Regions from separate parts of the Delftia sp. WSY_22 genome, predicted to be linked through region 3. Evidence: predicted binding sites of a transcription regulator. Region 3 holds the regulator's gene; each other region holds the start of a gene.
The links. The regulator HrcA, encoded in region 3, represses chaperone genes, less so after heat shock. The targets are predictions, from matches to a motif close to TTAGCACTCNNNNNNNNNGAGTGCTAA.
Positions count from the first base shown of each region.

Region 1: the regulator HrcA is predicted to act here: its motif matches at 4,393-4,419, upstream of groES (co-chaperone GroES).
Region 2: the regulator HrcA is predicted to act here: its motif matches at 1,348-1,374, upstream of rpoH (RNA polymerase sigma factor RpoH).

Region 1 is NZ_JBICKN010000006.1:854,739-860,963, reverse strand. Features, by position in the region: gene ACF8NF_RS04495 (VOC family protein) at 1-813, shown strand, start outside; gene ACF8NF_RS04490 (PLP-dependent aminotransferase family protein) at 937-2,214, shown strand; gene groL (chaperonin GroEL) at 2,323-3,966, opposite strand; gene groES (co-chaperone GroES) at 4,015-4,305, opposite strand; gene ACF8NF_RS04475 (sigma-70 family RNA polymerase sigma factor) at 5,365-5,886, shown strand; gene ACF8NF_RS04470 (FecR domain-containing protein) at 5,883-6,225, shown strand, end outside.
Region 2 is NZ_JBICKN010000030.1:119,164-125,388, forward strand. Features, by position in the region: gene ACF8NF_RS16700 (2,3-butanediol dehydrogenase) at 65-1,132, shown strand; gene rpoH (RNA polymerase sigma factor RpoH) at 1,405-2,349, shown strand; gene ACF8NF_RS16710 (tripartite tricarboxylate transporter substrate binding protein) at 2,446-3,438, shown strand; gene ACF8NF_RS16715 (sterol desaturase family protein) at 3,472-4,218, shown strand; gene ACF8NF_RS16720 (fatty acid desaturase) at 4,215-5,150, shown strand; gene ACF8NF_RS16725 (3-oxoacyl-[acyl-carrier-protein] synthase III C-terminal domain-containing protein) at 5,166-6,225, shown strand, end outside.
Region 3 is NZ_JBICKN010000006.1:568,669-574,893, forward strand. Features, by position in the region: gene ACF8NF_RS03165 (CHASE2 domain-containing protein) at 1-1,081, shown strand, start outside; tRNA gene ACF8NF_RS03170 (tRNA-Arg) at 1,161-1,237, opposite strand; tRNA gene ACF8NF_RS03175 (tRNA-Ile) at 1,416-1,494, opposite strand; gene hrcA (heat-inducible transcriptional repressor HrcA) at 1,562-2,566, opposite strand; gene ACF8NF_RS03185 (NAD kinase) at 2,597-3,493, shown strand; gene recN (DNA repair protein RecN) at 3,496-5,271, shown strand; gene rapZ (RNase adapter RapZ) at 5,276-6,178, shown strand; gene creB (two-component system response regulator CreB) at 6,209-6,225, shown strand, end outside.

The sequences.
Region 1 (6,225 bases), 290 kb from region 3:
GACGGCACCACCTACGACGCGCTGCACAAGGCCCACCGCCTGATCGCCGACGTGGTCTGCTTCAAGGGCCCGCACATCAACCACCTGACGCCGCGCACCCTGGACATCGATGCAGCCCAGGCCGCCATGCCCGCACGCGGCATGGACGCCAAGGACGTGGTCGAAGGCCCGCCGCGCCGTGCCTGCCCCATCCTGCTGCGCCAGACCAGCTTCAAGGCGCTCAAGGAGACCGTGCGTTTTGCCGGCGATGCCACGGGCGCAGGCTCGCACACGGCGCGCTTCGGCGAGATCGAGCAGCGCGGCGTGGCGCTCACGCGCAAGGGCCGCGCGCTCTACGACCAGCTGCTGGCCCAGGTGCGCGACATGGGCAGCGCGGGCAGTGCCGCACCCGACTACGGCAGCCGCCTGGCCCAGGTCTTCGAGGCTTTCCCCGACACCCATGAGCAACTGCGCCGCCAGGACCTGGCCTTCTACCGCTTCACGCTGAGCGACGAGGGAGCCGCCCTGGCCGCAGGCGAGGCCGCCGCGGCCGCCGCCTCGGACCTGGACGCCCTGATCGCCCGTGGCCTGGCCCAGGCCGAGCCCATCGTCTACGAGGACTTCCTGCCCGTGAGCGCGGCCGGCATCTTCCAGTCCAATCTGGGCGGCGAAGAGCAAAAGCAGTACGCGGCCCATGCGGCCCAGCAGGCCTTCGAGGCCGACCTGGGTGCGCGCGTGCATGACGAGATCGCGCTGTACGAGCAGGCGCAGCAGCGCTCCATCGACCAGCTGCGCAGCGCGCTGCGCACCCAGGCCGCCCAGGCTGTGGCCTGACCGGCTGCCTGGAGGCCGGCTTTGGCCGGCATCCACCCTGTATCCCCTTTCCCGGGGCGCATGCGCAGGCGCCAGGCCTGTGCACGCGCCCCTTTGTTTTTTGCAAAGCCGCAAGAGGCCTTCATGAGCACTGCAGACCTGGGCATTCAGTCGCCCACCGCCCATCTGTTCAACCCGCTGTTCGCGCACCCCGAAGGCTCGCCCATACGCGAGCTGTTTCCCTATCTGAGCCGCCCCGGCATGCTCTCGCTGGCGGGCGGCTATCCCTCGCCCAGCCTGTTCGATGCCGAAGGCCTGCAACAGGCCGCGATGGCCGCTTTGCAGCAGGACGCTGCCGCCAGCCTGCAGTACGGCGCCAGCGAAGGCCAGCTGCCGCTGCGCGAAGCCCTGGCCGCGCTGTGCGCCACGCGCGGCATTGCCTGCACGCCGGCCGACATGATCGTGACCACGGGCTCGCAACAGGCCTTCGACCTGCTGGTCAAGGTGCTGGTGGAGCCTGGCGATCCGGTGCTGGTCGAGGTGCCCGCCTACCCGGCCACGCTGCAGACGCTCAAGCTGGCCCAGGCACAGGTCGTGGCCGTGCCCACGGATGAACACGGCCTGGACACCGGTGCCCTGGCCAGCCTGCTGGCCCAGTGGCCCCATGCGCGCCGCCCCAAGCTGCTCTACACCGTGCCCAACTTCTCCAACCCGGGCGGCACGCTGCTGCCCGCGGCGCGGCGCGAGGCCCTGGTGGCGCTGGCGCGCCAGCACGGCTTTGTCATCGTCGAGGACGACCCCTATGGCGAGCTGCGCTTTACCGGCCAGCGCGAGCCGTCGATCTACGAAACGGGCCTGGCGCAGTGCGGTGCCCAGTCCAACCCCGTGGTCTACCTGTCCAGCCTGTCCAAGACCGTGGCGCCTGCGCTGCGCATCGGCTGGATGCTGGCCGACGCCCAATTGCTGCGCCGCTGCACCATCGCCAAGCAGACGGCCGACCTGTGCACCTCGCCGCTGGCGCAGATGATCGCCGCGCACTATCTGCGCTCGGGCCGCTATGCACCCCAGCTGGCCCAGGCCTGCGCCGAGTACGCGGCGCGCATGGATGCGCTGTGCTCGGGCATGCAGTCGGCCCTGGGCGAGCAGATCCGCTTCGTGCGGCCTGCGGGCGGCATGTTCGTCTGGGCGCAGTTGCTGCCGCCACAACGGCATGCGGGCGAGCCCGAGGCCCTGGCCCGGGCGCTGTTCACGGCCGCTGTGGAGCAGGGCGTGCTCTATGTGCCAGGCAAGGCCTTCTTCCCGGCCGAGGCGGCGCAGCAGGCCGGCCTGTGCATGCGCCTGTCGTATGCGGCGCCCACCGTGCCCCAGATCACCGAGGCCGTGGCGCGCCTGGGCCGGGCCTGGGGCCAGGCCGTGTCCTGAAGACATCGGCAACAGCGTTCATGCAATGAAAAAGGCCGCCCGAGGGCGGCCTTTTTCTTGCGGGGCAAACCGGGCATGGCGCAAGGCCTGCCCGGTTGCGGCGGGCAATTACATGCCCATGCCGCCCATGCCACCCATGCCGCCCATGTCGGGCATGGCGGGGGTGCCTTCAGCCTTGGGGGACTCGGCGATCATGGCTTCGGTCGTCAGCAGCAGCGATGCCACGGAAGCGGCATTCTGCAGGGCCGTACGCGTCACCTTGGTCGGGTCCAGGATACCCATTTCCAGCATGTCGCCGTAGGTGTCGTTGGCGGCGTTGAAGCCGTAGTTGCCCGAGCCGTTCAGCACGGCGTTGACCACCACCGAGGGCTCGCCACCGGCGTTGGCCACGATTTCGCGCAGGGGCGCTTCGATGGCCTTCATGATCAGCTTGATGCCGGCGTCCTGCTCGGCGTCGCCGGTCTTCAGTTCGCCCACGGCTTGCTTGGCACGCAGCAGAGCCACGCCGCCGCCGGCCACGATGCCTTCTTCCACAGCAGCGCGGGTAGCGTGCAGGGCGTCTTCAACGCGGGCCTTCTTTTCCTTCATCTCGACTTCGGTGGCAGCGCCGACCTTGATCACGGCCACGCCGCCGGCCAGCTTGGCCACGCGCTCTTGCAGCTTTTCGCGGTCGTAGTCGCTGGTGGCTTCTTCGATCTGGATGCGGATCTGCTTGACGCGGGCTTCGATTTCAGCAGCTTGGCCAGCACCGTCGATGATGGTGGTGTTTTCCTTGCCGATTTCGATGCGCACTGCCTGGCCCAGGTCTTCCAGGGTCACCTTGTCCAGCGCCAGGCCCACTTCTTCAGCGATGACCTTGCCGCCCGTCAGGATGGCGATGTCTTCCAGCATGGCCTTGCGGCGGTCGCCGAAGCCAGGAGCCTTGACAGCCACAACCTTCAGGATGCCGCGGATGGTGTTGACCACCAGCGTTGCCAGGGCTTCGCCTTCGACGTCTTCTGCAATGATCAGCAGGGGACGGCCGGCCTTTGCCACGGCTTCCAGCGTGGGCAGCAGGTCGCGGATGTTGCTGATCTTCTTGTCGAACAGCAGCACGAAGGGGTTGTCCAGCAGGGCAACCTGCTTTTCGGGGTTGTTGATGAAGTAGGGCGACAGGTAGCCGCGGTCGAACTGCATGCCCTCGACGACGTCGAGTTCGTTGGCCAGCGACTTGCCTTCTTCAACGGTGATCACGCCTTCCTTGCCGACCTTGTCCATGGCTTCGGCAATGATGCTGCCCACGGATTCGTCGGAGTTGGCGGAGATCGAGCCGACCTGGGCGATTTCCTTGGAGGTGGTGGTGGCCTTGGATTGCTTCTTCAGCTCTTCCACCAGGGCGGCGACAGCCTTGTCGATGCCGCGCTTGAGGTCCATGGGGTTCAGGCCGGCGGCCACGTACTTGATGCCTTCGCGGACGATGGCCTGTGCCAGCACGGTGGCGGTGGTCGTGCCGTCACCGGCGATGTCGTTGGTCTTGGAGGCCACTTCCTTCACGAGCTGGGCGCCCATGTTCTGCAGCTTGTCCTTGAGTTCCACTTCCTTGGCGACCGACACGCCGTCCTTGGTCACGGTGGGGGCGCCGAAGGAGCGCTCCAACACCACGTTGCGGCCCTTGGGGCCCAGCGTGACCTTGACCGCGTTGGCCAGGATGTTCACGCCTTCAACCATGCGGGCGCGTGCTTCGCCGCCGAAAACTACGTCTTTTGCTGCCATTTCAATTCTCCGGATTCAGTTGGAAAGTGCGGTTTCGAAGCGCGTGGATTACTTTTCGACGACCGCGAACAGGTCGTCTTCCTTCATCACCAGCAGTTCGTCGCCATGGACCTTGACGGTCTGGCCGCTGTACTTGCCGAACAGAACGCGGTCGCCGACCTTCACGTTCAGGGCGATCACTTCACCCTTGTCGTTCTTCTTGCCGGGACCCACTGCCAGCACTTCGCCCTGGTCGGGCTTCTCGGCGGCGTTGTCGGGGATCACGATGCCCGAAGCCGTCTTGGTTTCGTTTTCGAGGCGCTTGACGATCACGCGATCGTGCAGGGGACGCAGGTTCATACCAACTCCTAAATCATCAACAAAGTTGAAACAAAGACTTGCCGGCCCGGCGGGCCGGCATTCGAAGCAATGTGGGACAGAGGATTGTTAGCACTCATACCCAACGAGTGCTAATAATAAGGCAATTCGGCCAGGTTTCAAGGGGTAGGGCCGGATGTGCCGCAAGACGGCACATCCGGCGCGGAGTGCGGAACGCCACTGATCTTTAGTTTTTTCGGGGCGCGCCCGCGCTGGCCAGCGGCGAAGCGCGGCCTGCAGGAGCACACAGAACTTCCGGCGAAAGGCTGTCGCTGAATCACCATGCAGCCTTGCGGGCTGTGACCTAACGTCGCATCGAAGGCGCCCTGGCCGTGGTGCTGAGCGCACCCAAGATCAGCCAGCCGTGCAGACTGACTGCCCTTGATCAGGCGCGAACTAGACCGAGGCCTCGTCTGGTGACCTCTGTGGTCAGAGGGAGAAAAGCTCCGCCTTCGTGGCACGATGACGGGCCAGTCCTAAAGGGGAGCTTCACCAGGTCGGGTGCGGATGAGGAGCGAAGCATCTGGCGATGCCGCCAGCCCTGAAGCTTGGATGACCACCATGTGGCTGCAACTGATAGGTCACGAGGTGGCCGTGAGCAGCAGCAATCGCTGCGGAGCAGATGGCAACTGCAGACTTTCTAACGATGGCCTCAGGCTGATCTACGCCCTTCACTGTGCAAAGCGAGAGTGACAGGGACGACCAACACCGGCCGTTGAAGGCTTCCATTGTTGGACGACCGCTTCACCGTTTGGAAGTGGCCAGTCGATTCTTCGGTGCGCCGTGCCTCGCCTCGAAGGCCCCATTTCGCGCTGCACCGCTGATTCCTGTCGACTCAATGCCGTCGCTCCGACTGGTTTCAACGAAGTTGGAATCAGCCCACGATGGTGCTCGCGCCGAGCGTCCGCACTCAGGCGTTGGTGCGCAGGTTGGTGCAATGACGATGTAGGATTTGGATACAATGAAAATAAGAAGCATTCTTGTTTGCCGCTGCATATTGCCCCGGTGCCTTTCCTCCTGCTTCACTCGTGCCGCTTTCCCATGCCCGCCGCCGACCGCGCCCTTGTTCCCGATGTCGCCACTCTCTACTCCGACCACCACGGCTGGCTGCTGGGCTGGCTGCGCAAGCGCCTGGGCAATGCCTTTGATGCGGCCGATCTGACCCAGGACACCTATGTGCGCCTGCTGGGTCGCAGCGGCGCCGAGATCCAGGCCATTCGCGAACCGCGTGCCCTGCTGATGACCATTGCCCAGGGTCTGGCCGCCAACCTCTACCGCAAGCGCTGCGTGGAGCAGGCCTATCTGGACGCCCTGGCCCTCATGCCCGAGGCCGTGGCCCAGTCCCCCGAGCACCGCGCCATCGTGCTGCAGACCCTGGTCGAGGTGGACCGCCTGCTGGCCCTGCTTCCACTGCCCGTGCGCCAGGCCTTTTTGCTGTCGCAGATCGACGGCATGAGGCAGGCCGACATCGCGGCTGAACTGGGCCTTTCCGTGCCCACCGTGCGCCGCCATATCGCGCGGGCCGTGGTGCAAGTCTGCTTTCTGGACGACGACGGCGCATGAGCCTGCCCATTCCTCTTGCGGTGCGCGAGCAGGCCGCCGAATGGCTGGTGGAGCTGCAGTCCGATGATCACAGCGCCGGCACGCGCGAGATGCTGGTGCAGCGCCTGCAGCACTGGCGCGAATCCCATCCCGACCATGAGCGCGCCTGGTTGCGCATAGAGGCCATGGGCGCACGCCTGCAGCCGCTGTCCGGTACGCCGGCCAGCTTGGCCCTGGCCCAGGCCGCGCGCACGGCACGCGGGCGCGGGCGGCGCTTGGCGGTGCGCAGCCTGGCCGTGCTGCTGTTCACGGGCGCGGGTGCCTGTGCCGTGGCATGGAGAGGTCCGGCATCCTCGGGCG
Region 2 (6,225 bases), on a different contig from region 3:
AATAATCGCCATGGGGCGGCTGTGCCGCCCGCCAACCCAGCCTTGCAAAACAGAAAGTTCAATCATGAAAGCAGCACGTTTCCACGACCGGGGCGACATCCGCATCGAGGACATCCCCGAACCCGTGGTGGAGCCCGGCACCGTGGGCATCGAAGTGGCCTGGTGCGGCATCTGCGGCACGGATCTGCATGAGTTCATGGAAGGGCCGATCTTCATCCCGCCCTGCGGCCACCCGCATCCCATCTCGGGCGAGTCCGCACCCATCACCATGGGGCATGAGTTCTCGGGCGTGGTGTACGCCGTGGGCGCAGGGGTGGACGATATCCAGGTCGGCCAGCATGTGGTGGTGGAGCCCTACATCGTGGCCGACGATGTGCCCACGGGGCCGGGCGACAACTACCACCTGTCCAAGGACATGAACTTCATCGGCCTGGGCGGGCGCGGTGGCGGGCTGTCCGAGCGCATTGCCGTCAAGCGCCGCTGGGTGCATCCCATCTCCGATGCCATTCCACTGGACCAGGCCGCGCTGATCGAGCCGCTGTCCGTGGGCCACCATGCCTACACCCGCAGCGGAGCGAAGGCCGGCGATGTCGCACTGGTGGGCGGCGCCGGCCCCATCGGCCTGCTGCTGTCGGCCATCCTCAAGGCCAAGGGCCTGACCGTCGTCATCACCGAGCTCAGTGCCAAGCGCAAGCAAAAGGCGCGTGAATCGGGCGTGGCCGATCACATCCTGGACCCCTCCGAGGTGGACGTGGTGGCCGAGGTGATGAAGCTCACCGGCGGCAAGGGCGTGGATGTGTCGTTCGAATGCACCAGCGTGAACAAGGTGCTGGACACGCTGGTGGCCGCGACGAAGGCCACGGGCGTGGTGGTGATCGTGTCCATCTGGAGCCATCCGGCCACCATCAACGTGCACAGCGTGGTCATGAAGGAGCTGGACGTGCGCGGCACCATCGCCTACTGCAACGACCACCAGGAAACCATCAAGCTGGTCGAGGAGGGCAAGATCAACCTCGAGCCCTTCATCACCCAGCGCATCCAGCTCGATGACCTGGTGGCCCAGGGCTTTGACACGCTGATCCACAACAACGAGTCGGCGGTGAAGATCATCGTGCAGCCACGGTTCAAATAGCCGCTGGGCACCGCGACTGCACGAACCTGGATCTTTCGTGCCGGTCGCCCGGTCGCCGGCGGGGCCGGGCGCAAAGGGGTCAAAACCCGGCGGGGGCCGACACATGCCTCCCGCCGGCAAGCAGGGTTTCCAAAAATCGCTCAGACTAGCCAGAAGCGACTTTTGCAGTGCCGAAGATTTCTGCAACCGACTGAAAAACCCGCGGAACTTCGGCTTTAGCACTCAATCCTAACGAGTGCTAATATGAAGGAATGGAAGAAAGGAACTCTGCAATGACAAACGCCTCCGGCTCCATTGCGACCACCTTGGCGCCCGCTAACCCCTGGGCCCTGGTGCCGCCTCTGGGCAATCTGGATGCCTACATTTCCGCGGTCAACCGCCTGCCCATGCTCACCCTCGAGGAAGAGCAGGACTACGCCCGCAAGCTCAAGGAACACAGTGACCTGGACGCCGCAGGGCGTCTGGTGATGTCCCACCTGCGCCTGGTGGTGTCCATCTCGCGCCAGTACCTGGGTTACGGCCTGCCCCACGGCGACCTGATCCAGGAAGGCAACGTGGGCCTGATGAAGGCCGTCAAGCGCTTCGATCCCGATCAGAACGTGCGCCTGGTGAGCTACGCCATGCACTGGATCAAGGCCGAGATCCACGAGTACATCCTCAAGAACTGGCGCATGGTCAAGGTCGCCACGACCAAGGCCCAGCGCAAGCTGTTCTTCAACCTGCGCTCCATGAAGCAGGGCCTGAAGTCCGACGCCGCCATGGCCGAGGACGGCGCCATGCTGCGCGACACGCTGACCTCCGGCGAGATCGACGCCATGGCCGAGAAGCTCAACGTCAAGCGCGAAGAAGTCATGGAGATGGAAACGCGCCTGGCCGGTGGCGACGTGCTGCTGGACCCCTCGCCCAGCGATGATGGCGAGCAGGCCTTCGGCCCCATCGCCTATCTGGCCGACGGCGCACATGAGCCCACGGCCATGATCGAGTCGCGCCAGCGTGACCACCTGGCCACCGACGGCATTGCCATGGCGCTGGATTCGCTGGACGACCGCAGCCGCCGCATCGTCGAGGAGCGCTGGCTCAAGGTCAACGATGACGGCTCGGGCGGCATGACGCTGCATGAACTGGCCGCCGTGTATGGCGTGAGCGCCGAGCGCATTCGCCAGATCGAGGTGGCTGCCATGAAGAAGATGAAGAAGGCCCTGGCCGAGTTCGCCTGACGGCCTGACGGCCTGGGCTGACAGGCTGCTTCAAGACAAACCCGGATAATCTCCGGGTTTTTTATTGCCCGCAGCCTTCGCGGCCCCCACGCACCCATGCCCGCCCGCGCCATCTCGCCACTACGCCGCCTCTTCGCCAATGCCTTGGCCACCGCCCTGGCTTCGGCCCTGCTGCCTTGCGCTGCCGTGGCGGGCGACAACTGGCCCAGCAAGCCGCTGCACCTGATCGTCGGCTTTCCCGCAGGATCTTCCCCGGACCTCACGGCGCGCGCACTGGCCGAGCCGCTGGAAAAGCGCCTGGGCCAGCCCGTCATCGTCGAGAACAAGGTGGGAGCAGGCGGCAACATTGCAGGCGAGCAGGTGGCCCGTGCGCGCGATGGCCATACCTTCAGCGTGATGATCAACGGCAACCTGACGATTGCCCGCCTGCTCAACCCCGCCGTGCGCTACGACCCCGTCAAGGACCTGCAGCCCGTCAGCCTGATCGGCGTGGCACCCCTGGTGCTGGTGGCGCCGGCCGGCGCGCCCGAGGGCCGGGCCTTCCTGGAGGCCGCTGCCCAGGCCGGCAGCCGCTGGAGCTACGGCTCGCCCGGCGTGGGCACCGTGGGCCACCTGGGCATGGAGCTGCTCAAGAGCCGCTCCGCGCTCAGGCCCGAGCACATTCCCTATCCCGGCTACCCGCAGGTGTTCAACGCCATCCAGGGCGGCGACCTGCAGCTGTCCATGCTGCCGCCCGCGCTGGCCATGGCCCAGGTCCAGGCCGGCAAGCTGCGCGGCGTGGCCGTGACCTCGGCCGCGCGCAGCCCGCTGGCGCCGGGCCTGCCCAGCCTCAAGGAGCTGGGCGTGGGCGATTTCGACCTGGAGATCTGGAACGCCGTGGCGGCGCCCAAGGCCATGCCCGCCGCCCATGTGCACAAGCTGGCCGAGGCCGTGAGCGAGATCGTGCGCTCGCCCGAGATGCGCGCGCGCCTGGCCGCCCAGGGCTGGCAGGCCGTGGGCAGCTCGCCCGAAGGCCTGGCCCTGCGCATGCGCCAGGACGTGGCGACGCTGGGCCGCATCATCCGCGAACAGGGCATACGCGCACAATGATGCGCCCAGTGACGTGCCCTCTTTGACACCCCCATGACCGCAGCCCAAGCCTTTACCGAACTCAACGCCTGGCAGGTCATGGCCTGGGGCCTAGCCTTCTTTGGCGTGCTCTACCTGGCCGGTGGCTGGGGCATGTCGGCGCTCACGCGCTGGCTGCAGCGGCGCGGCGTGGGCCGCGTGCTGGACACGCGCCCGCTCAAGCCCGACCAGTTGCAGCGCGAATGGCGCCAGTCGCTGCATTCGGTGCTGATCTTCGGCATCGGCATGATCGTGCCCTGGGGCCTTCTGCAACTGGGGTGGGCGCGGCTGGAGCCCGATGCAGGCCCCTGGCGCATTGCCGTCGAAATCGTGGTGCTGCTGATCTGGAACGATGTGCATTTCTGGATCAACCACCGCCTGCTGCATACGCGGCTGCTGGGGCGCTTTCATGGTGACCATCACCGCTCCATCGTCACCACGCCGTGGTCCACCTACAGCTTCCATCCCATCGAGGCGCTGATGCTGGGCAACGTCATCCTGTTGCCCATGGTGGTGCATGACTTCAGTTTCTGGTCGCTGGCCTCGGTGCCCGTGCTCAGCCTGCTGCTGAACGTCATAGGCCACTCCAACTACGACTTCTTTCCCAGGGTGTCCGACACGCATGCGCTGGCCGCCAGCCGGCGCCACCATCTGCACCATGCCCGGCCCAATGGCAACTACGGCTTTGCGCTGGCCTTCATGGACCGGCTGATGCGCACGCGCGTGGCACTGCCCGCCACGGCCCGGCCCAGGACGGAATGAGCCGACCGCCTGCTCGCCACGTCCAGCCATGGCTGCCCCGGCTGCGCCACGGGCGCGACCTGCAGTCGCTGGCCTATCTGGTGGCGCTGCCGCTGATCGTGTGGTGGCAGTGGCAGCACGGCTGGAACCTGTGGCTCTACGGGATCGAGCTGTTCCTCACGCTGGGCGTGGGCGTCATCCACCACAACCACACGCATTTGCGCATGTGGCGCGGGCGCTGGGCCAACCGCTTCACCGACTACTGGCTGACCCTGCTGCAAGGCCACCCGACCTTTGTGTTCTGGCCCGCCCATGTGGCCAACCACCACCGCTTCCGCCACGGCCCGCGCGACATGGCACGCACCTACCGCTTCGGCGGCGACCACAACCATCTGCTGGGCTACCTGCTCCACCCGCTGCAGGCCGGCTGGGTGCTGTACCCGCTGTTCCTGCGCTGGCTGGGCCAGCTGCGGCGGCATTGGCCCGGCGCCTTTCGCTACTGCATGGGCCAGTACCTGCTGTGGCTGGGCAGCTGGGCGCTGCTGCTGTCGCTGGATTGGCAAAAGGCCTTGCTGCTGGTGATCGTTCCCCAGTTGCATGGCCTGCACTGGCTGCTGGCCACCAACTACCTGCAGCACGCCCATGCCGATGGCCGGCCACTGACGCGCGGCCAGCGGCTGGACAGCGCCACGCCACTGAACTACGCGCGCAACTTCGAGGGCTGGGTCAATCCGCTGCTGTTCAACATCGGCCTGCACACGGCCCACCACGAGCGGCCCCAGGCCCACTGGTCCGAGCTCACGCGCCTGCACAGCGAACACTACCGCCAGCGCGTGGCACCTGCGCTCAACGAAGGCGGACTGCTACCCTACATGGCCCGCGTCTTCGTGCTCGGCACGGTCTGGCCGCCGGCGCGCACGCGTGCGCAAATGCCTCCCGGAACATACGACTGATACGACCCTGAACCCATGCCCGTCGCCTATTCCAACGTCTATCTGCATGCCGCAGGCATGTTCCTGCCCGGTGAACCCGTGGACAACGCAGGCATGGATGCCTACGTGGCACCGCTCAACCGCCTGTCCGAGCGCCTCAAGCGCCGCATCCTGGCCGAGAACGGCATTGTCCAGCGCCACTACGCCATAGACGCCGAAGGCCGCACCGTGCACAGCAACACGGCCATGGCCGCCCAGGCCATCCAGGACTGCCTGGCGCAGGCCGGGCGCGCGCTGGGCGATGTGGGCTTCCTGGCCAGCGGTTCCTCGGGCGGCGATGCGCTCATGCCAGGCTTTGCCAGCATGATCCAGGGAGAGATGGCCGCGCCGCCCATGGAGACCCTGTCCGTGCACGGCGTCTGCGCCGCCAGCGTGGGCGCGCTGCAGGCGGCGGCCCAGGCCGTGGACCGCGCGCCCGACTCGCTGGCCCTGGCCGTGGCCAGCGAAATGCCCTCGCGCCTGTTCAAGCGCTCGCGCTTCGCGGCCCAGGGATACAACACGGACTTCGACGCCCACTTCCTGCGCTGGATGCTGTCCGATGGCGCAGGCGCCGTGCTGCTGGGCGGCCCGCAGGCCCTGCCCCAGGCGCCGGGCCTGCGCCTGAAGCTGCGCTGGACGCACCTGCGCAGCTTTGCCGGCGACTACCCGGTCTGCATGCAACTGGGCCTGACGCCCGACCGCGCCACCAGCCACCTGGACTTTGCCGCCTGGGGCGATGCCGAGGCCGCAGGCGCGCTGTCGCTGCGCCAGGACATCCGCCTGCTGCCGCACCTGTTCGATGTCTGCATCCACGAATACGCCCACCTGGCGCACACGGGCTGGGTGCCCGGGCGCGGCATAGACCATTTCCTGTGCCACTACTCGTCCGAGCGCTTCATCCCCGTGGTCGATGAGCTGCTGGGAAAGGCCCAGCTCGGCATCCCGCGCGAACGCTGGTGGAGCAACCTGGCCTGGCGCGGCAACACGGGCGCGGCCTCCATCTTCGTGATGCTGTCCGAGTTCCTGCGCACGCAATCGGCGCGCCTGAAGCACGGCG
Region 3 (6,225 bases):
TTCGCGCCAACTGCGCGCCCTGCACCATTTCGTCAGCGAAAGCCTGCGCCAGCTGCCCTCGCCCACCTTTGTCTGCGACCGCCAGGGCCATGTGCTGCTGGCCAATGCCGCGGCCCATGCCTATGCGCGCAGCCTGGATCACGACCTGCGCGCTGGCGACTCCCTTCCCAGGCTGCTCGATAGCCTGCGGGCGCTGGACACGGCGCCCGGCCCGCAAGCCGGCAGCCCGCTGCTCACGGCCAGGGCGCTTGCCGCCGGCGGCCTGCCGCTCAGCAGCGAGGGGCGCGACGGCCGCGGCCGCAGCCTGATGCTGCTGGTCCAGGCCTTCGAGGCTCCGCCCACCACGGGCTGGCTGATCACCCTGGTCGATATCAGCGATCTGCGCAGCGCCCAGGCCCAGCGCGACCAGGCCATGCAGTTCATCTCGCACGACATCCGGGCGCCCGTGGCATCCATCATCACCTTGCTGGAGATGCAGCGTGGTTCCGTACAAACGCCCGACCTGGGCATGCTGCTCCCGCGCATCGAAGGCTATGCCCAGGCCTCCCTGCAGCTGGCCGACGATTTCGTGCACCTGGCTCGTGCCCAGCAGCAGGCGCTGCGCCGGCAGCAGCTGGACCTGGGCCTGGTGCTGGACCAGGCCGTGGAAAGCTGCTGGGCCCAGGCCAGCGCCGCCCATGTGCAGCTGGAATTCAGCCTGCCCGAGCAGGAATGCCCCGTGCTGGGCGACCCGGGCATGCTCCACCGCGCAGCCGTCAACCTGATCGGCAACGCCATCAAGTACGGAGCGCACGGGCAACCGGCAAGCGGCGCCACGGTGCAATGCCTGCTGCTGCAGGACGCCGGCCATTGCCGCATCGCCATCCGGGACCACGGACCCGGCATGGATGCGCAGGCCGTCGCCCGCCTGAGCCAGCCCTTCGAGCGCCTGGACCATCATCAGCACCTGGACGGCGCAGGCCTTGGGCTGGCCTTTGTCCGCACCGTGGCTGCCCGCCATGGCGGGCAGCTGCAGATAGAAAGCGCGCCAGGCCAGGGAAGCACCTTCAGCATCGTGCTGCCGAAGGCGCAGCAAGCCTGACCGGGGGTGTCATCCCGGCGGATGGCCCGTGAAAACGAAAAAGCCCTGAAGTCTTTCAACTTCAGGGCTTTGCGTTTTTTGGTGCGGCTGGCAGGAATCGAACCCACGACCCCTTGGTTCGTAGCCAAGTACTCTATCCAGCTGAGCTACAGCCGCAACGCTTCGCATTGTAGCAGCGGGTTTTGGAGCTTCCAGGCAAAAGCGCCATATTTCTGCAAAAAACCTGGAAGTCGCATTCAACGGCAGCCGGGCGCAGCCATGCCAGCCGGCAGCGTCGCTCCCAGCAAAAAAGCCTGCCGCCCGGAAAGGCGGCAGGCTTTTTCATACCAATGGATGGTAGGGCCTCCCAGAGTCGAACTGGGCACCAACGGATTATGAGTCCGCTGCTCTAACCAAGCATGAGCTAAGGCCCCTGATTCACCAGGGCAGCGCGGATGCACGCCATGGCAAACGGCTATTGTAGATCCTAACCTGCGCGGCTCAGCGCTTGTGGCTCAGCGCGTTGCTGACCAGCTTGGAGGTGATGTCCACGATCTGGATCATGCGGTCGTAGTGCATGCGGGTGGGCCCGATCACGCCCAGCGTGCCCACCACCTTGCCATCGAGCTCGTAGGGCGCGCTGACCACGGACAGCTCCTCGAAGGGCACGACCTGGCTTTCGCCCCCGATGTAGATGCGCACGCCTTCGGCCTGGCTGGAGAAATCCAGCAGCCTGAGGATCTGGGTCTTTTGCTCGAACAGGTCGAAGGCGCGGCGCAGATTGCCCATGTCGCTGGAGAAATCGCTGACCGACAGCAGGTTGCGCTCGCCCGCGATGACCACGTCCTCCTGGGCACTGGTCATGGCCTCCGTGCCCACATTGACGGCTGCCTGCATGAGGGTGGCCACCTCGCCGCGCAAAAGCTCGACCTCGCCCTTGAGGCGCTCGCGCACCTCTTCCATGGCCAGGCCTGCGTAGTGGCTGTTGAGAAAGTTCGATGCCTCGATCAGCTGAGAGGCCGAGTAATCCACGTCGGTGAAGATGACGCGGTTTTGCACGTCACCGTCGGGCGAGACGATGATGACCAGAAAGCGCCGCTCCGACAGTCGCACGAATTCGATGTGCTTGAACACCGAGGTGCGGCGAGGCACCAGAACCACGCCCACGAACTGGGAAAGGCTGGACAGCAGATTGGCGGCGTTGGCGATGACTTTCTGCGGCTGCTCGGGCACGAGCTCGGGCGTCACGATATCTGCACGGTCCGCCGTGAGCATGGTGTCCACGAACAGCCGGTAGCCCCGGGCGGTCGGAATGCGGCCGGCCGAGGTGTGCGGACTGATGATCAACCCCAGGTCTTCGAGGTCAGCCATCACATTGCGTATCGTGGCAGGCGACAATTCAAGCCCCGACGCACGCGACAGGGTTCGCGAGCCCACAGGCTGGCCGTCAGCGATGTAACGCTCGATCAGCGCTTTGAGCAACAACTTGGCACGTTCGTCGAGCATGTGATGATTTTAATGATGTAATTTCCAGAAATGACGTCCACGTTTCGCCACGTTGCCTTGATCGGGAAGTACCACGCTCCCAGCGCAAGCGCCCCGTCCGAGAATGCCAGCAACGCGCTCGAGCGCATTGCGGACTTCCTCAGGCGCCAGGGCTGCGAAGTCGTGCTCGATACCCAATCGGCCCTGCACGCAGGGCTCACAGACTACCCCACCCTCGATGTCGATGGCCTGGGCAGGCATTGCGACCTGGGCCTGGTCGTCGGCGGCGACGGCACCATGCTCGGCGTGAGCCGGCACCTGGCGCAATACGGAACGCCCCTGATCGGGGTGAACCAGGGCCGCCTGGGCTTTGTCACCGACATCGCGCTGGAGGACTTCGAGGCCACGCTCACGCCCATGCTGCAGGGCGAGTACGAAGAGGACCTGCGTCCCCTGATGTGCGCCCGCGTGATCCGCGAGGGCGAATGCGTGTTCGAGGCCCTGGCCATGAACGACGTGGTGGTCAACCGCGGCGGCACCTCCGGCATGGTGGAGTTGCGCATCGAGGTCGGCGGCCGCTTTGTCTCCAACCAGCGCGCCGACGGCCTGATCGTGGCCACGCCCACGGGCTCCACGGCCTATGCGCTGTCCGCCGGCGGGCCGATGATGCATCCGTCCATCCCCGCCTGGGTGATGGCACCCATTGCGCCGCACAACCTGTCCAATCGCCCCATCGTGCTGTCCGATGCCAACGAGGTCACGATCGAAGTCGTGGCCGGGCGCGATGTCAGCGCCAATTTCGACATGCAGTCGCTGGCCTCGCTGCAGCACGGCGACCGCATCCTCGTGAGCCGCGCCCACCACAGCGTGCGCTTTCTGCACCCCAAGGGCTGGAACTACTTCGCCACGCTGCGCAAGAAACTGGGCTGGAACGAGGGAGGCGCCTGACCATGGCGCTCAAGCGCATCGTGCTGCGCGACTTCGTGATCGTGCAGGCCCTGGATCTGGACTGGCATGCGGGCTTCACCGTGCTGACGGGCGAGACCGGCGCCGGCAAATCCATCCTGATCGATGCATTGCAGCTGGCCCTGGGCGCCCGCGCCGACGCCGACGTGGTGCGCGAAGGCTGCCCCCAGGCCGATATCTGCGTGGAGTTCGACGGCTGCGCGCGGCTGCGCCCCTGGCTGGAGGCGGCAGGCCTGGCCTGCGAGGACAACAGCCTGCTGCTGCGGCGCACAGTGGACACCCAGGGCCGCAGCCGCGCCTGGATCAACGGCACACCGGCCACGGCCACGCAGCTGCGCGCACTGGGCGAGCAGCTGATCGACATCCACGGCCAGCATGCCTGGCAAAGCCTCACGCGGCCCGACGCAGCACGCGCGCTGCTGGACGCCTATGCGGGCATAGACAGCCGCGAGGTCCAGGCCTGCTGGAGCCGCTGGAGCCAGGCACGACAAGCCCTGCAGCATGCGCAATCCGCCCAGGACAGCCTGCAGCGCGAACGCGAACGGCTGCAGTGGCAGATCACCGAACTCGACAAGCTGGCCCCGCAGGCCGACGAGTGGGACGAGCTCAATGCCCAGCACACGCGCCTGTCGCATGCCCAGACCCTGATAGACACCGCCCAGACCACGCTGCAGATGCTGGAGGACGACGAGGCCGGCGTGATCACTCCGCTGGGCCGCGCCAGCCATCTGATACAGAACCAGGAACACCTGGAGCCCGAGTTCCAGAACATCGCCGACGTGCTGGCCTCGTGCACGGCCCAGGTGCAGGATGCGCGCCATTCGCTGCAGGCCTATCTGCGCCGCGCCGACCTGGACCCCGAACGCCTGGCCGAGCTGGATGCACGCCTGTCGCTGTGGATGCAGCTGGCGCGCCGCTACCGCCGCACGCCCGATGAGCTGCCGGCACTGCTGGCCGGCTGGCGCCAGGAGCTGCAGCAGCTGGATGCCGCCGTGGACATCGAGGCCCTGCACGCTGCAGAGCAATCCGCGCAGCAGCACTACCAGGCCAGCGCCCGGGTGCTGTCGCAGCAACGCGCCCTGGCTGCGCCGCGCCTGTCGCGCGCCATCACCCAGGCCATGCAGGGCCTGGGCATGGAAGGCGGCCTGTTCGAGGCCGCCCTGTCCACAGCCGATTCTCCCGGTGCCTTTGGCGTGGACAGCGTGGCCTTCCTGGTCGCCGGCCATCCTGGAGCCAGCCCCAAGCCGATTGCCAAGGTGGCGTCGGGCGGTGAGCTGTCGCGCATTTCGCTGGCCATTGCCGTGACCACCAGCGAGCTGGGCGAGGCCGGCACGCTGATCTTCGACGAGGTGGACTCGGGCGTGGGCGGCGCCGTCGCCGAGACCGTGGGCCGCCTCATGCATGCGCTGGGCCGATCGCGCCAGGTGCTGTCCGTCACCCATCTGCCGCAGGTCGCTGCCTGTGCCGACCATCACTATCTGGTGGCCAAGCAGCGCGCAAGGCAGGGCACGCTCAGCACCGTGCAGCCGCTGGACAGCACCGCGCGCGAGGCAGAGCTGGCCCGCATGCTGGGCGGCGAGCGCCAGTCCGAAACCACGATGGCCCATGCCCGCGAAATGCTGGCCATGGCGCGCCAGGCACCCCCGCCCCGCCCGGCGCCGCGCAGGCCCGGCCGGCAGCGGCCGCAGGCCGACGCGCAGCGTACCCGGCCCAAGCCGGGCCGTGCGGCCAACGGCGCGCGCAACACCAATGGAGGCTGATGCCATGTCGCTTGAGATCGTGCTGATCACCGGGATGTCCGGATCGGGCAAATCCGTCGCCCTGCATGCGCTGGAGGATGCCGGCTACTACTGCGTGGACAACCTGCCTCCCGAGCTGCTGTCCGCCTTCGTCGAACTGGAGCACGGCCGCCACAGCAACAAGGTGGCCATCGCCATGGATGCGCGCAGCGCCGGGGGATTGCCCCACCTGCCCGGGCAGCTGGAGCGGCTGCAGCGCCAGGGTGTCGTGCCCCACCTGGTCTTTCTGGACGCCACCACGGGCACCCTGGTGCGGCGCTTCTCCGAAACGCGGCGCCGCCATCCTCTGTCGCAAGGGCCTGTCGCCGAGGGCCGCCGCGCCCTGGTGCAGGACATAGAAACCGAGCGCGAACTGCTGGGCGAATTGCGCGAGAAATCGCATGTCATCGACACCAGCCACCTGCGCTCGTCCCAGCTGCAAAGCTATATCAAGGAGCTGATTGCGGCCCCGGTGGGCCAGATGACCCTGGTCTTCCAGTCCTTCGGCTTCAAGCACGGCCTGCCCTCGGATTCCGACTATGTATTCGATGTGCGCATGCTGCCCAATCCGCACTACGAACCCCAGCTGCGCCCGCTGACCGGCATGGATGCGCCCGTGGCCGAGTTCCTGCGCCAGCAGCCCGGCGTGGACCAGATGCGCCGAGACATCCAGCAGTTCCTGGAGTCCTGGCTGGACATGATGGCCAGCAACCACCGCAGCTATGTCACCGTGGCCATCGGCTGCACGGGGGGCCAGCACCGCTCGGTCTTCCTGGTCGAGGAACTGGCGCGGCACTTCGCCCCGCGCTGGCCCACGCTGTGCCGGCACCGCTCGCTGGACAGCCGGCCCACCCCCAAGCCTGCCGACCTGCTTGCGCACGACATATGAAGCGCCAGGGTCCGCTGCCGGAGTACTGCGATGCAAGGCATGCCGAT